Regions from separate parts of the Streptomyces sp. NPDC031497 genome, predicted to be linked through region 1. Evidence: riboswitches for the same ligand, from Rfam matches in the RefSeq annotation. Region 1 holds a riboswitch; each other region holds the start of a gene.
The links. A riboswitch is a leader RNA that binds a small molecule or an ion and turns the genes downstream of it on or off. The one in region 1 is predicted to bind S-adenosylmethionine.
Positions count from the first base shown of each region.

Region 2: another riboswitch for S-adenosylmethionine. It lies ahead of thrC (threonine synthase); the one in region 1 lies ahead of ACZ5K7_RS27395 (ABC transporter substrate-binding protein).
Region 3: another riboswitch for S-adenosylmethionine. It lies ahead of ACZ5K7_RS11805 (amino acid ABC transporter permease); the one in region 1 lies ahead of ACZ5K7_RS27395 (ABC transporter substrate-binding protein).
Region 4: another riboswitch for S-adenosylmethionine. It lies ahead of ACZ5K7_RS41360 (aminotransferase class V-fold PLP-dependent enzyme); the one in region 1 lies ahead of ACZ5K7_RS27395 (ABC transporter substrate-binding protein).

Region 1 is NZ_JBVIKO010000014.1:141,264-145,227, reverse strand. It holds gene ACZ5K7_RS27410 (winged helix-turn-helix domain-containing protein) at 1-218, opposite strand, end outside; gene ACZ5K7_RS27405 (MBL fold metallo-hydrolase) at 478-1,527, opposite strand; gene ACZ5K7_RS27400 (hypothetical protein) at 1,638-1,883, opposite strand; SAM riboswitch class IV at 2,305-2,413, shown strand; gene ACZ5K7_RS27395 (ABC transporter substrate-binding protein) at 2,672-3,964, shown strand, end outside.
Region 2 is NZ_JBVIKO010000004.1:411,563-415,526, reverse strand. It holds gene ACZ5K7_RS10520 (alpha,alpha-trehalose-phosphate synthase (UDP-forming)) at 1-952, opposite strand, end outside; gene ACZ5K7_RS10515 (glucosyl-3-phosphoglycerate synthase) at 1,035-1,979, opposite strand; SAM riboswitch class I at 2,137-2,299, shown strand; gene thrC (threonine synthase) at 2,318-3,604, shown strand; gene ACZ5K7_RS10505 (MoaD/ThiS family protein) at 3,651-3,926, shown strand.
Region 3 is NZ_JBVIKO010000005.1:95,734-99,697, forward strand. It holds gene ACZ5K7_RS11795 (ABC transporter substrate-binding protein) at 1-72, opposite strand, end outside; gene ACZ5K7_RS11800 (amino acid ABC transporter ATP-binding protein) at 157-939, opposite strand; gene ACZ5K7_RS11805 (amino acid ABC transporter permease) at 936-1,916, opposite strand; SAM riboswitch class IV at 2,308-2,431, opposite strand; gene ACZ5K7_RS11810 (glutathione S-transferase C-terminal domain-containing protein) at 2,509-3,381, opposite strand; gene ACZ5K7_RS11815 (putative leader peptide) at 3,512-3,658, opposite strand; gene ACZ5K7_RS11820 (RlpA-like double-psi beta-barrel domain-containing protein) at 3,819-3,964, shown strand, end outside.
Region 4 is NZ_JBVIKO010000031.1:82,419-86,382, forward strand. It holds gene qcrB (cytochrome bc1 complex cytochrome b subunit) at 1-179, shown strand, start outside; gene trpD (anthranilate phosphoribosyltransferase) at 312-1,376, shown strand; SAM riboswitch class IV at 1,656-1,772, shown strand; gene ACZ5K7_RS41360 (aminotransferase class V-fold PLP-dependent enzyme) at 1,933-3,309, shown strand; gene ACZ5K7_RS41365 (outer membrane protein assembly factor BamB family protein) at 3,375-3,964, shown strand, end outside.

The DNA.
Region 1 (3,964 bases):
CGGCGGTTCCGCCCCGGCCGGTCGGCCCATGCGCGCAGCAGTGAGGTCTTGCCGCTGCCGGCGGGCGCGGAGATCATCGTGACCTGCTTCTCGGCCGCGCGGTCCAGGGCGGCGAGCAGGTCGCGGCGGTCGACGAGACCGGGGCGGCCGCGGCCCGGTGCACGGCCCGAGCCCGCTGCGGCCGACAGGCCGGGCATCCCGCCTTGTCCTTCAGGCACGCGGTCAGCGTAGCCGACGCGCATCACCGCACCCCGGCGCCGACTTGTCGCCTTTCCCACGGTGACGGCGGGCCGCGAACCGGCCGGGAACCGGGTGTACGCCCTCTGCGGCGACGTGTGCGAGCCCGCCGCCCGAGCCCTGGCGGTGCGGTTGCGTCCGGGATCACGCTCTTCCGGTGACCGGCCTACGGAGAGCGGCGCCGCGGGCGGGCCTCGGCGCCGTCGGCGGACGGCGCCGAAACCCGCTCCGGTGTGAGGGTCAGGGGTGGACCTGCGAGCCCACGCCGAGGTCGAGGCGGAGTGATTCGAGGATGATGAAGGTCGTACTGGCCGTGTAGACGTCGGCGGCGGCGAGGACGCCGGTGTACTTCCTGATGACCGGCTCGGCGGCATAGGCGACCTGGGCGGCCTGGTACTCCTTGACCGCGGCCCAGGCGTTGTCCCCGTACTTGGGGAAGTACGGGGTGGGGTCCACCGCCGCGAGCGCCTTCTTGACGTTGTCGATGATGTCGTCCACGTACTGCTGGTACACGACCATGTCCTGGCGGGTGCCCAGCCTGCCGATGTGGCCGCCGATGAAGTGCTTCCACGGGTAGCTCATGGCCTTGGCGGGGGCGGCGATGGAGCCGGGGACGTCCTCGTTGAGGTTGAAGCTGTCGAAGGGGACCCAGCCGGGCAGGAGGACGTCGACGAGCATGAGGGTGTTGTGGTGGGGCAGGTGGATGTAGACGTTGTCGGAGGTGTGGTTGGTGCCGTGCCAGGCCAGCTCGATGCGCTCCCCGCCGACGTGCAGCGTGTGGCGCTTGTCGAAGGTGACGTCGGGAACCGGCCGGGCCGGGTCGTTGTAGCCGGCCAGGAACTTCTTGGTCTCGGCGTGGCCGATCCGTACCACGTGCCGGCCGAACAGCGACGAGGCGCCGAGGTGGTCGGCGTGGTGGTGGGAGTAGACGAGGTGGGTCACTCGGTTGGAGACGCCGTTGGCGGAGGCGATCTCGTCGATGGCCCGCTGGAGGTTGTGCCCGATGGAGGGGGGTGCGTCGAACAGCACGACACCCTCACGGGTCGTCAGGAACGCCGCCTGGTAGGTGCCGTCGGTGACCCAGTACAGGTTCTTCTCGATCCGGCCGACGTAGTAGCCCTGCGCGTTGACGGCGGGACCGAGCGCGGACGGCGGGATCGGCGCGTAGTCGGGCAGCGTGGCGGCCGATGCCGGGCCGGCGAGTGCGCCGTCGGCCAGTGCCGCGACGGTGGGTACGGTGGCCAGCGCCGCGCTGCGGGCGAGGAACGAGCGGCGGTCCGTCGATGACATGGTGCTTCCCTTCGGGCAGTGGTGACGTACACGGGGTGGACGGCGTACCGGGTCCGGCAGGTCCGGACGGGGTCCGCCGTGCAAGTGGGGCCGAGCCGTGGGTGATCGGATCAGGCGCCGCAGGCAGGCACGATCGCGCCGCTGGTGCGCACCGCGAGGTCGCCGACGAGAAAGGCGATGACGTGCGCGATCGCCTCCGGCCGGACAGCGCGGGCCGACGCCTCCGGGGGGGAACACCGCGCCCGGTCCCCGGCCGTGTCCAGGAGCTGCGGCGCCACCGCCTGGCTCGGCCACGGCGCGATGCCGAGGTTGACGTCCAGCATGAGCCGCAGGTCCCCGGGTGGCGTGGCGACCACCTCTCCCGGGCGGCCGAACGTTGCCGAAGTCGCGGGCTGTTCACGTGCCTCGGCGTAGCCATGACGGTCTCCTTCCGGCTTCGGTCGGACAGTGGGGCCGCACCGCACATGCCGTGCCGCGCGCCCAGGTTCGCCGTGGCACAGGTGAGAGGTCCTCACCGGATTCCGGTGATCTCCTGAGCCAGGTCTGGTGAGTGGCCGTCAGCGCCTCAGCTCCCGCTCCCGCCCGGATCCGCCCTCAACCCACCACGTCCCACGCGTACTCGGCGGCCGCCCCGCCGCACACCGCCACGCGACAGGACCGACCCTCCGTCGATGCGCGGTACCCCCGGACTCCCGCACCTGCCTCGCCGTTCGGCCCGGTCTCCACGTGCCCAGACCGTCTTGACGCCGTAAGAACTGCCGATCTACGGTGAGCGCGAGCCACGAGTTCCGGTGTCAAGCCCTGGCTGGCCGGACGGCAACCCTCGACGCAGTGGGGTGCCCCAGGTGACGGCTCGGCGGAACTCTTCTTTCTGCAAGTGCGCTCACATCGGCCCCGAGGCGGCCCGGAACCCAGGAGGACGGCATGGCGAGAGCCGTGATGCTGTGCTCCCGGCTCCATGTCGACCTGCTGCTGGTGTCCAGCTGTCTGTGTCAGGGCTGATCCCGCCCTCCGCCGGCCGGCAGTGCTGCCGTCCGCCGGTGTAGCCCCTCTCGCGCTTTCTCTCACATGACCTCGCACGCCATGGCACACCCCTGTGCCATGGCCGTCTGACGCACCCCTGATGCGGAAGTAGAGACTCCTGATGGCACTTCACAGCGGCGCCACGCCGAACAGACCCCTGCGCTCCGGCCTCGGCGCGCTCTGCCTCGGCACCGCGTTCCTGGTCGCCCTGACCGGCTGCACCAGCAGCAAGGACGGCAGCACCGCGAGTTCCGGCTCGGCGATCACCGTCGGTACCACCGACCAGGTCACCAGCCTCGACCCGGCGGGCTCGTGGGACGCGGGCTCCGGCACGATCGAGAGCGAGGTCTACGCGACCCTGCTCAGTCAGAAGAACGGCTCCGCGGACGTCTCCCCGGACCTCGCCACCGGGATCAGGCTGACCGGACCCAAGGAGTACACGGTCACGCTCAAGAAGGGCCTGAAGTTCGCCAACGGCCACGAACTCACCTCCTCGGACGTCAGGTTCAGCTTCGACCGGGACCTGAAGATCGCCGACGAGAACGGCCCGTCGTCACTGCTGTACAACCTCGCCTCGGTCGCCGCCCCGGACCCGGCCACGGTCGTCTTCACCCTCAAGTCGGCCGACGACACGCTGTTCCCGCAGGTGCTGTCCACGGCCGCCGGCTACGTCGTGGACGAGCAGGTGTTCCCCGCGGACAGGATCCTCGACGACATGTCGATCGTCACGGCCAAGCCGTGGAACGGGCCGTACGGCATCAGGAGCTACGACAAGAACTCGCTGGTGTCCTTCACCGCCAACGCGGAGTACAAGGGCCGACTGGGCACGCCCAGGACCAAGGACGTCCAGCTGAAGTACTACACGGACGCCGGCAATCTGAAGCTCGACGTCCAGCAGGGCACCATCGACGCCGTCTACCGCACGCTCACCACCGCCGACCTGGACGACCTCGGCAAGGAGAAGGGCGTCAAGGTCCACACCGGCTCCGGCAACGGCATCCGCTACATCGTCTTCGACCTCGCCACCCAGCCCTACGGCACCAGGACGAAGAACGCCGACGCGAAGAAGGCCCTTGCCGTCCGGCAGGCGGTCGCGGACTCCGTCGACCGGTCCCAACTCGCCCAGCAGGTCTACAAGAACACCTACCAGCCGCTCTACAGCTCCGTCCCGGACGGCCTGACCGGCGCCAGCCCCGCCTTCAAGTCGCTCTACGGCGACCAGCGGGGCGGTCCCGACAAGGCCGCGGCGGCGGCCCGGCTGAAGGCGGCGAAGATCACCACCCCGGTGACGCTCAACCTCCAGTACAACAGCGACCACTACGGCTCGTCGTCGGCCGACGAGTACGCGCTGATCAAGACCCAGCTGGAGGCCACCGGCCTGTTCAAGGTGAACCTGCAGTCCACCGAGTGGACC
Region 2 (3,964 bases), on a different contig from region 1:
CGACGTGCACCACCCGCTCCCGCCACTCGGGGTGGTCGTCGAGCAGCTGCCGGTACGCCAGCAGCCCCCGCACGATGTTCTTCGACAGCTCGGTCCGGTCCACCCGGACGATCGTCCTGCGGCCCTCGCCGATCTCCTCCCGCAGCGCCCGCATCCGCTCGTCCACGTCCGGCTCGTGCGACCGCTTCCGCAGGAACTCCGCGTCGGCCCCCAGCCCGTGCACCCCGATCCGGGTATCCCCGGCCGCCGGGATCCCCGGGCCCAGCACCGCGTGACAGCAGGCCACGAACGCGTCCGCCCACCGCCGGGTCAGGAACGCCGCGTGATCGGCGCCCAGGATCCCGCCGAGCAGCTCCGCCGCGATGTCGTCGGGGAGCAGCCGGAAGTAGTCCGGCGGGGCCCACGGGGTGTGGGAGAAATGGCCGATACGGAGATCCGGCCGCAGCCGCCGCAGCATCCGCGGGGCCAGCGCCAGGTGGTAGTCCTGGATGACGACCACCGCACCCTCGCCCGCCTCCTGCGCCAGCGCCTCGGCGAACGCCTGGTTGTAGGCCTGGTACGACGCCCACCGCCGCCGGAACTCCGCGTCGAAGACCGGCTCCAGCGGGGTCTGGTAGAGCATGTGGTGGACGAACCAGAGCACCGAGTTCGCGATGCCGTTGTACGCGTCGGAGAACACGTCCGGGTCGATGTCGAGCATCCGGACCTGCTGCCCGCCGGTGTCCCCGGCCGGCAGCCGGCCGCCCTCGGCCCGCCGTACCGCCTCCCGGTCTCCGTCGCTCAGCGCCGCGCACACCCACACCGCGTTCGCGTCCGGCCCGATCGCCGACAGCCCCGAGACCAGCCCGCCGCCACCCCGCTTGGCGTGCAGCGCACCGCCTTCGCCCACTTCATACGAAACCGGGCCGCGGTTGGACGCGACCAGCACCTCAGCACCGCCGGTGAAAGCCATACGCCACAACCTAGCCCGGCCCGGAAACGCTCAAACGTACGGCCGTGCCCGACGCGCCGCCGTATACGGCCGTACGTAGAAGTCACGCCACCCGGCGCTCGGCGTACTCGGCGATCTCCGCCATCGGCGGTCGTTCCTCGGTGTCCACGGAGTAGGTGCGCGGCTCGAAGCCGTCCTCGCCCCGTTCGAACTGGGTCAGGGCGGGCCGGATCAGATGCCCGCGGGCCAGCCGCAGCTGGGCGGTGCGGTAGATCGCGGCGGACATCCGGCCGAGGGCCTGGCCGTCCTGGTGGCGGTGTTTGCGGACCCCCACGTCGACCTGCGCCAACGCGTTGAGCCCCACCAGGTGCAGGGCGTCGACCAGCATGCCCAGCTCCACGCCGTAGCCGACCGGGAAGGGGAGCTGTTCGAGGAGCGAGCGGCGGGCCGCGTACTCGCCGCCGAGCGGCTGGACGAACCCGGCCAGCTGCGGCCAGTGCATGTTCAGCAGCGGGCGGGCCATCAGTTCGGTGACCCGGCCGCCCTGTCCGGCCGAGCCGGCGAGCGGGCGGTCGTACATCGCCTTGACCAGGTCCACGTCCGGGTCGGTCAGCAGCGGGCCGACGATCCCGGTGACGAAGTCGGAGGAGAAGTCACGCAGGTCGGCGTCGATGAAGCAGACGATGTCGCCGGTGGTGACCAGGAGGGAGCGCCAGAGGACCTCGCCCTTGCCGGGGACGGCGGGGATGCGCGGCAGGATCGTGTCGCGGTGGACGACCCGGGCGCCGGCCGCCGCGGCCACCGCCGCCGTACGGTCGGTGGAACCGGAGTCGACGACCACGATCTCGTCGACGAGCGGCACCTGCCGCATGAGGTCGTGACGGATGATCGCGACTATGTCGCCGACCGTCTCCTCCTCGTTGAGCGCGGGCAGCACGACGGAGACGGACTGACCGGTGCGCTGCTTGGCGGCGAGTATCCGGTGCAGCGGGCGGTCGTTCATGGACCAGGAGCGGGTGGCCAGCCAGCGCTCGACTTCTTCCAGCACAGTCAGCGGCTCCTCACTGTCACGGTCACACTGCGAGGTGTGATCCATCTCGCGGTTCGGACGACTATCTCAACTGTCCTGGCCTTCGGTTACAGTCTTGAACAACGCCGATGACCATCGCATGTCCTGAGGTCACCGAGCGTTGACAACTGCATACCGCTCATCCAGAGGGGCAGAGGGATACGGCCCGATGAAGCCCCGGCAACCCTCCAGTCGGTTACTCGTGGATCGCTGATCAATGTCGATCACTCGCGAGGCTCCCGACTAGGGAAGGTGCCAAATCCGTCTCACGGCGAGATGCGTCGTGAGGAAGATGAGGAGAAAGGGCCTCGCCTCACATGGCTGTGCAGACTGCTGCGACCACCACCGACTCCACGACCGTCGACCTTGGTCCCGCCACCGCCCTGAGCTGCCGCGAGTGCGGCCACCGCGTGCCGCTCGGCCCGGTGTTCGCCTGCGAGGAGTGTTTCGGCCCGCTCGAAATCGCGTACGACTTCTCGGCCTACGACACCGAGGAGCTGCGGAAGCGGATCGAAGCGGGTCCCGCGAACATCTGGCGCTACGCGCCGCTGCTGCCCGTCCCCGCGGACGTGGCGACCAAGCCGAACATCAACCCGGGCTGGACCAAGCTCGTCCAGGCCGACAACCTGGCGAAGGAGCTGGGCGTCACCGGCGGCCTGTACGTCAAGGACGACTCCGGCAACCCGACGCACTCCTTCAAGGACCGGGTCGTCGCCCAGGCCGTCGAGGCCGCGCGCGCCTTCGGCTACACCACGCTCTCCTGCTCCTCCACCGGCAACCTGGCCGGCGCGGTCGGTGCCGCCGCCGCCCGGGCCGGCTTCCGCTCCTGCGTGTTCATCCCGCACGACCTGGAGCAGGGCAAGATCGTCATGGCCGCGATCTACGGCGGCGAGCTCGTCGGCATCGAGGGCAACTACGACGACGTGAACCGTTTCTGCTCCGAGCTGATCGGTGACTCGGCCGGTGAGGGCTGGGGCTTCGTCAACGTCAACCTGCGGCCGTACTACGCGGAGGGCTCCAAGACCCTGGCGTACGAGATCTGCGAGCAGCTCGGCTGGCGGATCCCCGACCAGCTGGTCGTCCCGATCGCCTCCGGCTCGCAGCTCACGAAGATCGACAAGGGGCTGCAGGAGCTGATCAAGCTCGGGCTCGTCGAGGACAGGCCGTACAAGATCTTCGGCGCGCAGGCCGAGGGGTGCTCGCCGGTGTCGGTGGCCTACAAGGCGGGCCACGACGTGGTGCGGCCGCAGAAGCCGAACACCATCGCCAAGTCCCTCGCCATCGGCAACCCGGCCGACGGGCCGTACGTCCTGGACATCGCGCGCCGTACCGGCGGTGCGGTGGAGGACGTGACCGACGAGCAGGTCGTCGACGCGATCAAGCTGCTCGCGCGGACCGAGGGAATCTTCGCGGAGACCGCCGGCGGGGTGACGGTCGGAGTCACCAGGAAGCTCATCGAGAATGGGCTGATCGATCCGGCGAAGTCGGTCGTTGTACTCAACACGGGTGACGGACTGAAGACACTGGACGCCGTGGCGGGGACCGGGCTCACGGCGACTATTCGCCCGAATCTCGAGTCTTTCCGCGAGGCCGGGCTCGCCTGAGCCAGCCGTAAAAAACCAGGGCGTTGTCCCGATCGGAGGTTCACACGTGAGCGTCACCGTTCGCATCCCCACCATCCTGCGTACCTACACCGGTGGTCAGGCCGAAGTCAGTGCCGAAGGAGGCACCCTCGGCGAAGTCATCTCCGATCTGGAGAAGAAGCACACCGGGATCGCCGCCCGCGTTCTCGACGACGAGGGCAAGCTGCGCCGGTTTGTGAATGTGTACGTCAATGATGACGATGTGCGGTTCGAGCAGGGCCTGGAGACGGCCACCCCGGACGGTGCCGGCGTCTCCATCATCCCGGCCGTCGCCGGCGGTTGACCTGCTGACAGGCTGATCGAATGACCGAACATTACCTT
Region 3 (3,964 bases), on a different contig from region 1:
GGCGAGGGTCGCTACGGCGGTCGCCGTGGTGAGGCCGCGGATCAGGCTGCGTCGGGAGAGGAGCGTGGGCATGGCTGTCCTTCGTGTCTCAGTGACAAGTGAAAGGGGGGGTGGTTCAAGGGAAAGAGGGGGTGGTTCCAGTGAAAGGGGTGTGGTTCAGAGGACCTTGCGGAGGAAGTCCCGGGTCCGTTCGTGCCGCGGGTTGTCGAGGATCTCGGCGGGCGGGCCCTGTTCGACGATCCTTCCGGCGTCGATGAAGACGATCCGGTCGGCGACCTCGCGGGCGAAGCCGATCTCGTGGGTGACGATCACGAGGGTGGTGCCGCCGGAGGCCAGGTCCTTGATGACGGCGAGGACCTCGCCGACCAGCTCGGGGTCGAGCGCGGAGGTCGGTTCGTCGAAGAGGATGATGCCGGGCCGCAGGGCCAGGGCGCGGGCGATGGCCACGCGCTGTTGCTGGCCGCCCGACAGCTGCCGCGGGTAGGCGCCGACGCGCTCGCCGAGGCCGACCCGTTCGAGGAGTTCCTTGGCCAGCTGCTGGGCCTCGGGCCTGGTCAGCTTTCCGGTGGCGACGGGGGCGGCCGCGACGTTGTCGAGGACCGTCAGGTGCGGGAACAGGTTGAAGTTCTGGAAGACGAAGCCGATCCGGCTGCGCTGGGCCAGGATGGCGCGTTCGCTCAGCTCCTTGAGCCGGTCCCCGTGGCGCTTCACGCCGACCAGTTCGCCGCCGACGCTGACGTAGCCGGTCTCGGGCTTCTCCAGGTGGTTGATCACCCTCAGCAGGGTGGACTTGCCGGAGCCGGACGGGCCGAGGATGACGGTGACCTCGCCGGGGCGGACGGTCAGGTCGACCCCGTCGAGGACGCGATGGGCGCCGTACGACTTGTGGACGTCGTGGATCTCCAGGGCGGCGGGCGCGAGGTCCGGTGCGGTGGTCATGCGGCGGCCTCCCGGCGTATCCGTTCCCGCAGGTCGCCGAGGCCGGTGCGGAGTTTCTGGAGGGGGGTCGGCGGCAGCGTGCGGGTGGCGCCGCGGGCGAAGTACCGCTCGACGTAGAACTGGACGACGGAGACGGCGCTGGTCAGGATCAGGTACCAGACGGTGGCCACGAGCAGCAGCGGCACGATGTCGCCGGGGTAGGTGCTGCCCATGGACTGCACCGAGCCGAAGAGGTCGAGCAGCGAGACGTAGAACACCAGGGACGTGCCCTTGATCAGCCCGATGAGCTGGTTGACGTAGTTCGGCACGATGGAGCGCAGGGCCTGCGGGAAGACGATCCGGGTGAACTGGTAGCTCTTGGGCAGGCCGAGTGCGGCGGCCGCCTCGTGCTGGCCCTGGTCGACGGAGAGGATGCCGCCGCGCACCACCTCGGCCGCGTAGGCCGCCTCGTTGAGGCTGAGGCCGACCACGGCGACCACCATGTCGGTGGCGAGTTTCGACTCGTCGAAGCTGACGAAGGACGGGCCGAAGGGCACACCCAGGCTCAACGTCTGGTACAGGGCCGAGAAGTTGTAGAGGAAGATCAGCAGGACGATCAGCGGGATCGAGCGGAACAGCCAGGTGTAGGTCCAGCTGACGGCGCGCAGCACGGGGCTGCCGGAGAGCCGGGCGACGGCCAGTACGACGCCGCCGAGGAGGCCCAGCACGGCGCTGAGCGCGGCGACTTCGAGGGTGATGACGAGCCCGTCGAGGATCGTGGGCCGCAGGAACCAGTAGCGGAACCGGTCCCACTGGTAGAAGGGGTTGGTGGCCAGTCCGTGTGCGAACTGCGCGACGACCACCAGGACGACGGCGGTGGCGATCCACCGGCCGGGGCGGCGCAACGGCTGAACCCGCTGGGTTTTGACGGGTTTTGACGTATCGTCAGTTGGTGGCGGTGCCTCGGCGAGGGACACGGTGCCTGGGGGTTCGGTCATGGCGGGCTCCGGCGGAGTCGGACACCCCGGGCCCCACGGCCGGGACCGTACGACCGGGCCGCATGCGGGCGGGCGGCACGGTGCACGGGGGCGCGCGGGGCAGGGGGGCTGGGCGGACGGCGGCACACCGGGCGACCGGTGTTTCGACGGGGACGCTGAGGCGCGAAGCTGCGGGAAGCCGGCGGAAAAGCCTGGTCAGACCCGACAGCGGGCACAGCCCGGTGCGGTACACGCGCTACACAGGGCGCTGTTGACACGGAGCAGATCGACGGCACGGTCGGCGACGAGCGGGCTCGGATACGGGCGTACGCAGCCCGAGGTGCGGCGCTCGGCCGTCCTGGAGGCTGCGTACATGTCCGTCACCTGTCACTGTCGTGCTGGCCCTCGGGGGGCCTCGCGCTTACCGAATCGTCGCTTGCCGAAACGTCATCGGTCCGGTCGTCACCTGGGGCACCCCACCGCGATGCGAGGGTTGCCGGTCAGCAAGCCAGGGCTTGACGCTGACGCTCTTGACCGTTCTGGTCCGTAAGTAACGCAGTTGCCCGAACGAATGTCAACGCCTGTCCGACTGGCGAAACGGTTCGGGCCGCTCTCACCTGCGCGGAACGCCGGGAGCGTCCGCCGCGTGGCCCGCCCAGTCCAGGATCTGGACGGCCGCACCGGCGGCTTCCAGGCCCTGGCAACGGCCGTGGTGGCGACGGGCGATGCCGTCGAGGTCGAGGTGGGCGCCGAAGGCCGGGTGCGCGGCCAGCCGGCGGGCGTAGGCCCACAGCACCGGATGGCCGGCGATGCGGTGCACGGCGGAGGCGTCCAGGTGGTTGCGGTGCACGGTGTCGAGTTGCACCAGGGCCACCCACAACTCGACGTCCGCCGCCGTGAGTTGCCCGCCGACAAGGAACTCCGCCCCGGTCAGCCGGCACTCCAGCTCGTCCAGGGCGGCGAGCAGCACCTCCAGCGCCTCCGGGTCGCCGCCCACGCGCCCGGCGCGCTGCGCGGCCTGCTCGATGCCCTCGGCGCACAGCCGCTCGACGGCCTCGATCTCGGCCTCGGCACCGCACGGGTACAGCCGGGTGGCGCCGTCGCCGAAGTGGCGGTCCAGGTCGCGCAGGATGTCCCGGCTGTGGGTGGAGACGATGCGGCCGGACCAGTCGTCGCTGAGCACGGGTGCGAGGGCCGGTCCCGAGTAGTGGTGGGCGCTCGCCTCGTACAGCGGGCGCAGCGCCGTGTGGCTGCCGTCCGGACAGTCCGGGACGGCGGGCAGATAGGTGACCGGACAACAGTCGTCGAGGGCCAGCAGGCTGTGGCCGACGGCGATGCGGAGGCCGTCGGGACAGGCGGTGGCGAGGTGGAGCCGGTAGCGGCGCGGCACGGCGTAGTGGCCGCTGCGCGCGTCCCGGCCGATGCGCCCTCGGAAGGCGGGGGTGGTCCGGACGGACGGGAGGGCGGCGAGCGGAGTGATGGACATGCGTCTCCCCGGGGGTGCGGACGCGCGGACGTACGCGCGGCGGAAGCGTTCGTCGGCGGGTGGGCGTTCGGCGGGTGCGGCCGACGGCGGGCACCCGGCCGGTGCGGCTGGTACGGCCGGGAGCGGGGGCTCAGCCGGTGCGGCTGATGGCGCTGCGGCTGATGGCGCTGCACACACGCTGCAGGTCGATGTGCAGGCGGGAGGTGAGCAGCGGGACGGGGCCGGGCGTACGGTTCCCTCGGCGCTGTCTGCCGGTGACCGTGCGCAGCCGACCCATCTTTCCCTACCTTTTCACTAGGATTCCCACCTGGAGTGTCGATCGGCCTCCGCGTGCCGTCAAGGGGGCGTCCACGCCTGGGACACCCGGCCCCGGGTTGCCGCCGGGCGGGAGCCGCGGTCCGCTGGAGACGCGGGCCGAGTGACAGGAGCCGGATGCGATGAGCGAGCCCCCGGGTCCCGGGCCCGTGCCCGGTGCCGTGCCCGAGACCTTCGCGTTCAGCTGCGGGCGGTGCGGCAAGGCCTGGGAGGCGGCCTTCCAGGCGGTGTTCTTCACCGACCCGATCGCCGACCCGGACCTGCAGAG
Region 4 (3,964 bases), on a different contig from region 1:
AGTACGAGCCGGCCCAGGTCGGCGCGGCGGTGGACGAGAACGGTGTCGAGCGCAAGATCAAGGGGTCCGAGAAGCTCCGCGCCAAGCTGAGCAGCGCCTACTACGGCGAGGACAACCAGATCCCGAAGCCCACCGTCGAGGAGTACAAGGAGATCACGAGCGGCCACGGCCACCACTGATCGACCGCGTCGCCACGCCACGGCCGAAGGGCCCCCGTCCGGTGTACGGACGGGGGCCCTTCGCCGTGCCCGGAGCTGGATAGGGTGGGCCTGACACTGTTTTTCGCCGGTACGACCATCAGGAGCGGCCTCATGAGCGCTGTGACCCCCGCTGGAGGCGACATCGCGGCGGGCCGTTCCTGGCCCGAGGTGCTGAACGCGCTGCTGTACGGCCAGGACCAGAGCGCTGACGCGACGGCCTGGGCGATGGACCAGATCATGCGCGGGCAGGCCACCGACGCCCAGATCGCCGGTTTCGTCGTCGCCCTGCGGGCGAAGGGCGAGACGGTCGACGAGATCAACGGCCTGGTCCGCACGATGTACGCGCACGCCAACGTCATCGAGGTACCGGGCCGCACGGTGGACATCGTCGGCACCGGCGGTGACGGCGCCAAGACGGTGAACATCTCGACGATGTCGGCGCTGGTGGTGGCCGGCACCGGGGCGAAGGTCGTCAAGCACGGCAACCGGGCGGCGTCCTCCGCGTCCGGCGCCTCGGACGTGCTGGAGAAGCTCGGCGTCAACCTCGATCTGACCCCGCGGCGGGTCGCCGAGGTCGCCGAGGAGGCCGGCATCACCTTCTGCTTCGCCGTCAAGTTCCACCCGGCGCTGCGCCATGCGGGCGCGGCCCGCGGCCAGCTGGGTATCCGCACGGTGTTCAACATCCTCGGCCCGCTGACCAACCCCGCGCAGGTGCGGGCCCAGGCGGTCGGCGTCGCGGACCCGCGCATGGCGCCGGTCGTCGCGGGCGTCTTCGCGGAACGCGGCAACTCCTCCCTGGTCTTCCGCGGCGACGACGGCCTCGACGAGCTGACGACCACCGCCACGTCCCACGTCTGGATCGTCCGCGACGGCAAGATCACCGAGGAGACCTTCGACCCGCGGGACGTCGGCATCGAGCTGGTCCCGGTAGAGGCGCTGCGCGGCGGCGACCCGTCGTACAACGCGGAGGTCGCCCGTCGGCTCCTGGACGGCGAGACGGGCCCGGTCCGCGACGCGGTCCTGCTGAACTCGGCGGCGGCGCTGGTGGCCCTGGACCCGGGCACCGGAACGCTGGCCGAGCAGATCCGCGCCGGCATGGACAAGGCGGCGGAGTCGATCGACTCGGGCGCGGCCAAGCGGGTGCTGGAGCGCTGGGCGGCGGCGACGAACAGGTAGGGGCCGCGGTCGGCGCGCTGAGGCGCGGTACGGCACCTCCCCACTGCCTTAAGGGCGTGGGGGGACCCCCAGCTGCGCCGTCGTGGCTGATCGCCGTTGCGGCGGAAAAGAAGGTGAGCGGGGTACTTCCGCCTTTCCGCCTTTCCGCCTTTCCGCCGCAACGGCGAGCGACCGCATTCGGTCTTCCGGCGGTGCGGAAGCGGCTTCGGACCCTGGCGGTGTCCCGTCATCCGGACAGGAGTTGCGCGTCGCCGATCACTTCACTTACGTTTCTTCTCAGGTCATGAGTGACAGTCATGAGGCCCCGGCCGACTGTCCGGCAACCCTCCGTCCGTGGCGGGGTGCCCCGGGTGAAGACCAGGTCGTAGGCAGAGAGGTCTACGGCAAGCGCGGACCCCTCGCACGCCAGGGGTCCTGGTCGTCGAGGGAGTCTTCTGTGAGCAAGCGAATGCGATAGGGCGTCGAGCCCCGCCTCCGCATACCCCTTTCACCTTTCCCGTGCCGTCGACGTACCGTCCGGCCCGGCGATTTCGCTTACCCCTCACAGGAGTTCGCCATGTCTGTCTCCACCGCTGTCTCCGCCCAGTCGGTTTGTGCCCCGCTGCCCGTTCTAGGGCAGGATGTCACCGTCCCGCTCGTCACCGGCGGCGAGGTCACCTACGCCGCCCTCGACTACGCGGCCAGCGCCCCGGCGCTCCAGCGGGTCTGGGACGACGTGGCGGCCTACGCGCCCTACTACGGCAGCGTCCACCGCGGTGCCGGCTACCTCTCCCAGCTGTCGACCGACCTCTTCGAGAACGCCCGGAAGACCGTCGCCGAGTTCCTCGACTGCCGCCCCGACGACCAGCTGGTCTTCACCCGCTCGACCACGGACTCCCTGAACCTCCTGGCCCGCGCGCTCCCCGCCGACTGCCAGGTCTTCGTCTTCGAGACCGAGCACCACGCCTCCCTGCTGCCCTGGCAGGACGCCCGGGTCACCTACCTCGACGCCCCGCGCACCCCGCGCCAGGCCGTCGAGACCCTGGAGCAGGCCCTCGCCGACCGCACCGTGTCCATTGAAGGGGGCTACGGCCCGGCCCTGGTCTGTGTCACCGGCGCCTCGAACGTCACCGGCGAGCTGTGGCCGGTCCGCGAGCTGGCCGCGGCCGCGCACGCGCACGGCGCCCGGATCGTCCTGGACGCGGCCCAGCTGGCCCCGCACCACCCGGTGAGCGTCCGCGAGCTGGACGTCGACTGGGTCGCCTTCTCCGGCCACAAGCTGTACGCCCCCTTCGGCTCCGGCGTCCTGGCCGGCCGCGCCGACTGGCTCCGGGCGGCCGAGCCGTACCTCGCGGGCGGCGGCGCCAGCCGCAAGGTCACCCGGCGTGAGGACGGGGGAGTGGCCGTGGAGTGGCACGAGAGCGCCGCGCGCCACGAGGCGGGCTCCCCGAACGTGATCGGCGCCTACTCGATCGCCGCCGCCTGCAAGGCGCTGACCGAGGCGGGCTTCGACACGCTGGTCGCCCGCGAGCGGCACCTGATCGAGAAGGTGCGGGCGGGGCTGGCCGAGGTTCCCGAGGTCCGTGTCCTCTCCCTCTTCGGCGACGACGCCCCCCGCGTCGGAGTGATCAGCTTCGTGGTGGACGGCTGGAACAGCTCCCACTTCGCCGCGGCCCTCTCCGCCGAGTACGGCATCGGCGTCCGCGACGGCCTCTTCTGCGCCCACCCGCTGGTCAGGACCCTGCTGGGCTCCGACCCGCAGACCCAGGGCGAGTGCGGGGCGCCGGAGGCGGCACCGGGCGAGAAGTCCCTGAACGCGATCCGGGTGAGCTTCGGCGCGGGGACGCCGGACGAGCACGTGGAGCGGTTCGTGAATGCCGTCAAGGAGCTCGTCCGGGATGGCGCGAAATGGAACTACCGTACGGAGGACGGCCGTTGCGTACCGGCCGTCTGACGGACTGACGTCCAGCCGCGCGTATACGCTTCCCTCAGCTGTACGGAGGGCAGGGGGAGCACGGGGTGCAGGAGCTGCGCGAGACGGATCCTCGGACCATCGGTCCCTACGAGGTCCGGGGCAGACTCGGATCCGGCGGTATGGGCGAGGTGTATCTCGCCGAGGCGCGCGGTGGTCTCCGGCTCGCCGTGAAGGTGGTGCGCGCCGAACACGCGGAGGACCGCACCTTCCGGGCCCGTTTCCGGCACGAGGTGCGGGCCGCGCAGACCGTCGGCGGCGCGGGGACCTACACCGCCCGCGTCGTGGACGCGGACACCGAGGCCGTACGGCCGTGGATGGCCACCGAGTACGTGGACGGGCCGAACCTGCGGGACGCGATCTTCGAAGGCGGCCCCCTGACCGGCGACGCGGTACGGCTGCTGGCGGCCGCGCTGGGCGAGGCGCTGGCCGCGATCCACGCCAAGGGGCTGGTGCACCGTGACCTCAAGCCCTCCAACATCCTGCTGGCGCCGGACGGCCCCCGGGTCATCGACTTCGGGATCGTCCGGGCCCTGGAAGGGACGGCACTGACCCGGACCGGGGTGATCGTCGGGTCGGTCGGCTATGTCTCGCCCGAGCAGATCCGCAACGGCGCCCACGTGGGACCGGCCAGTGA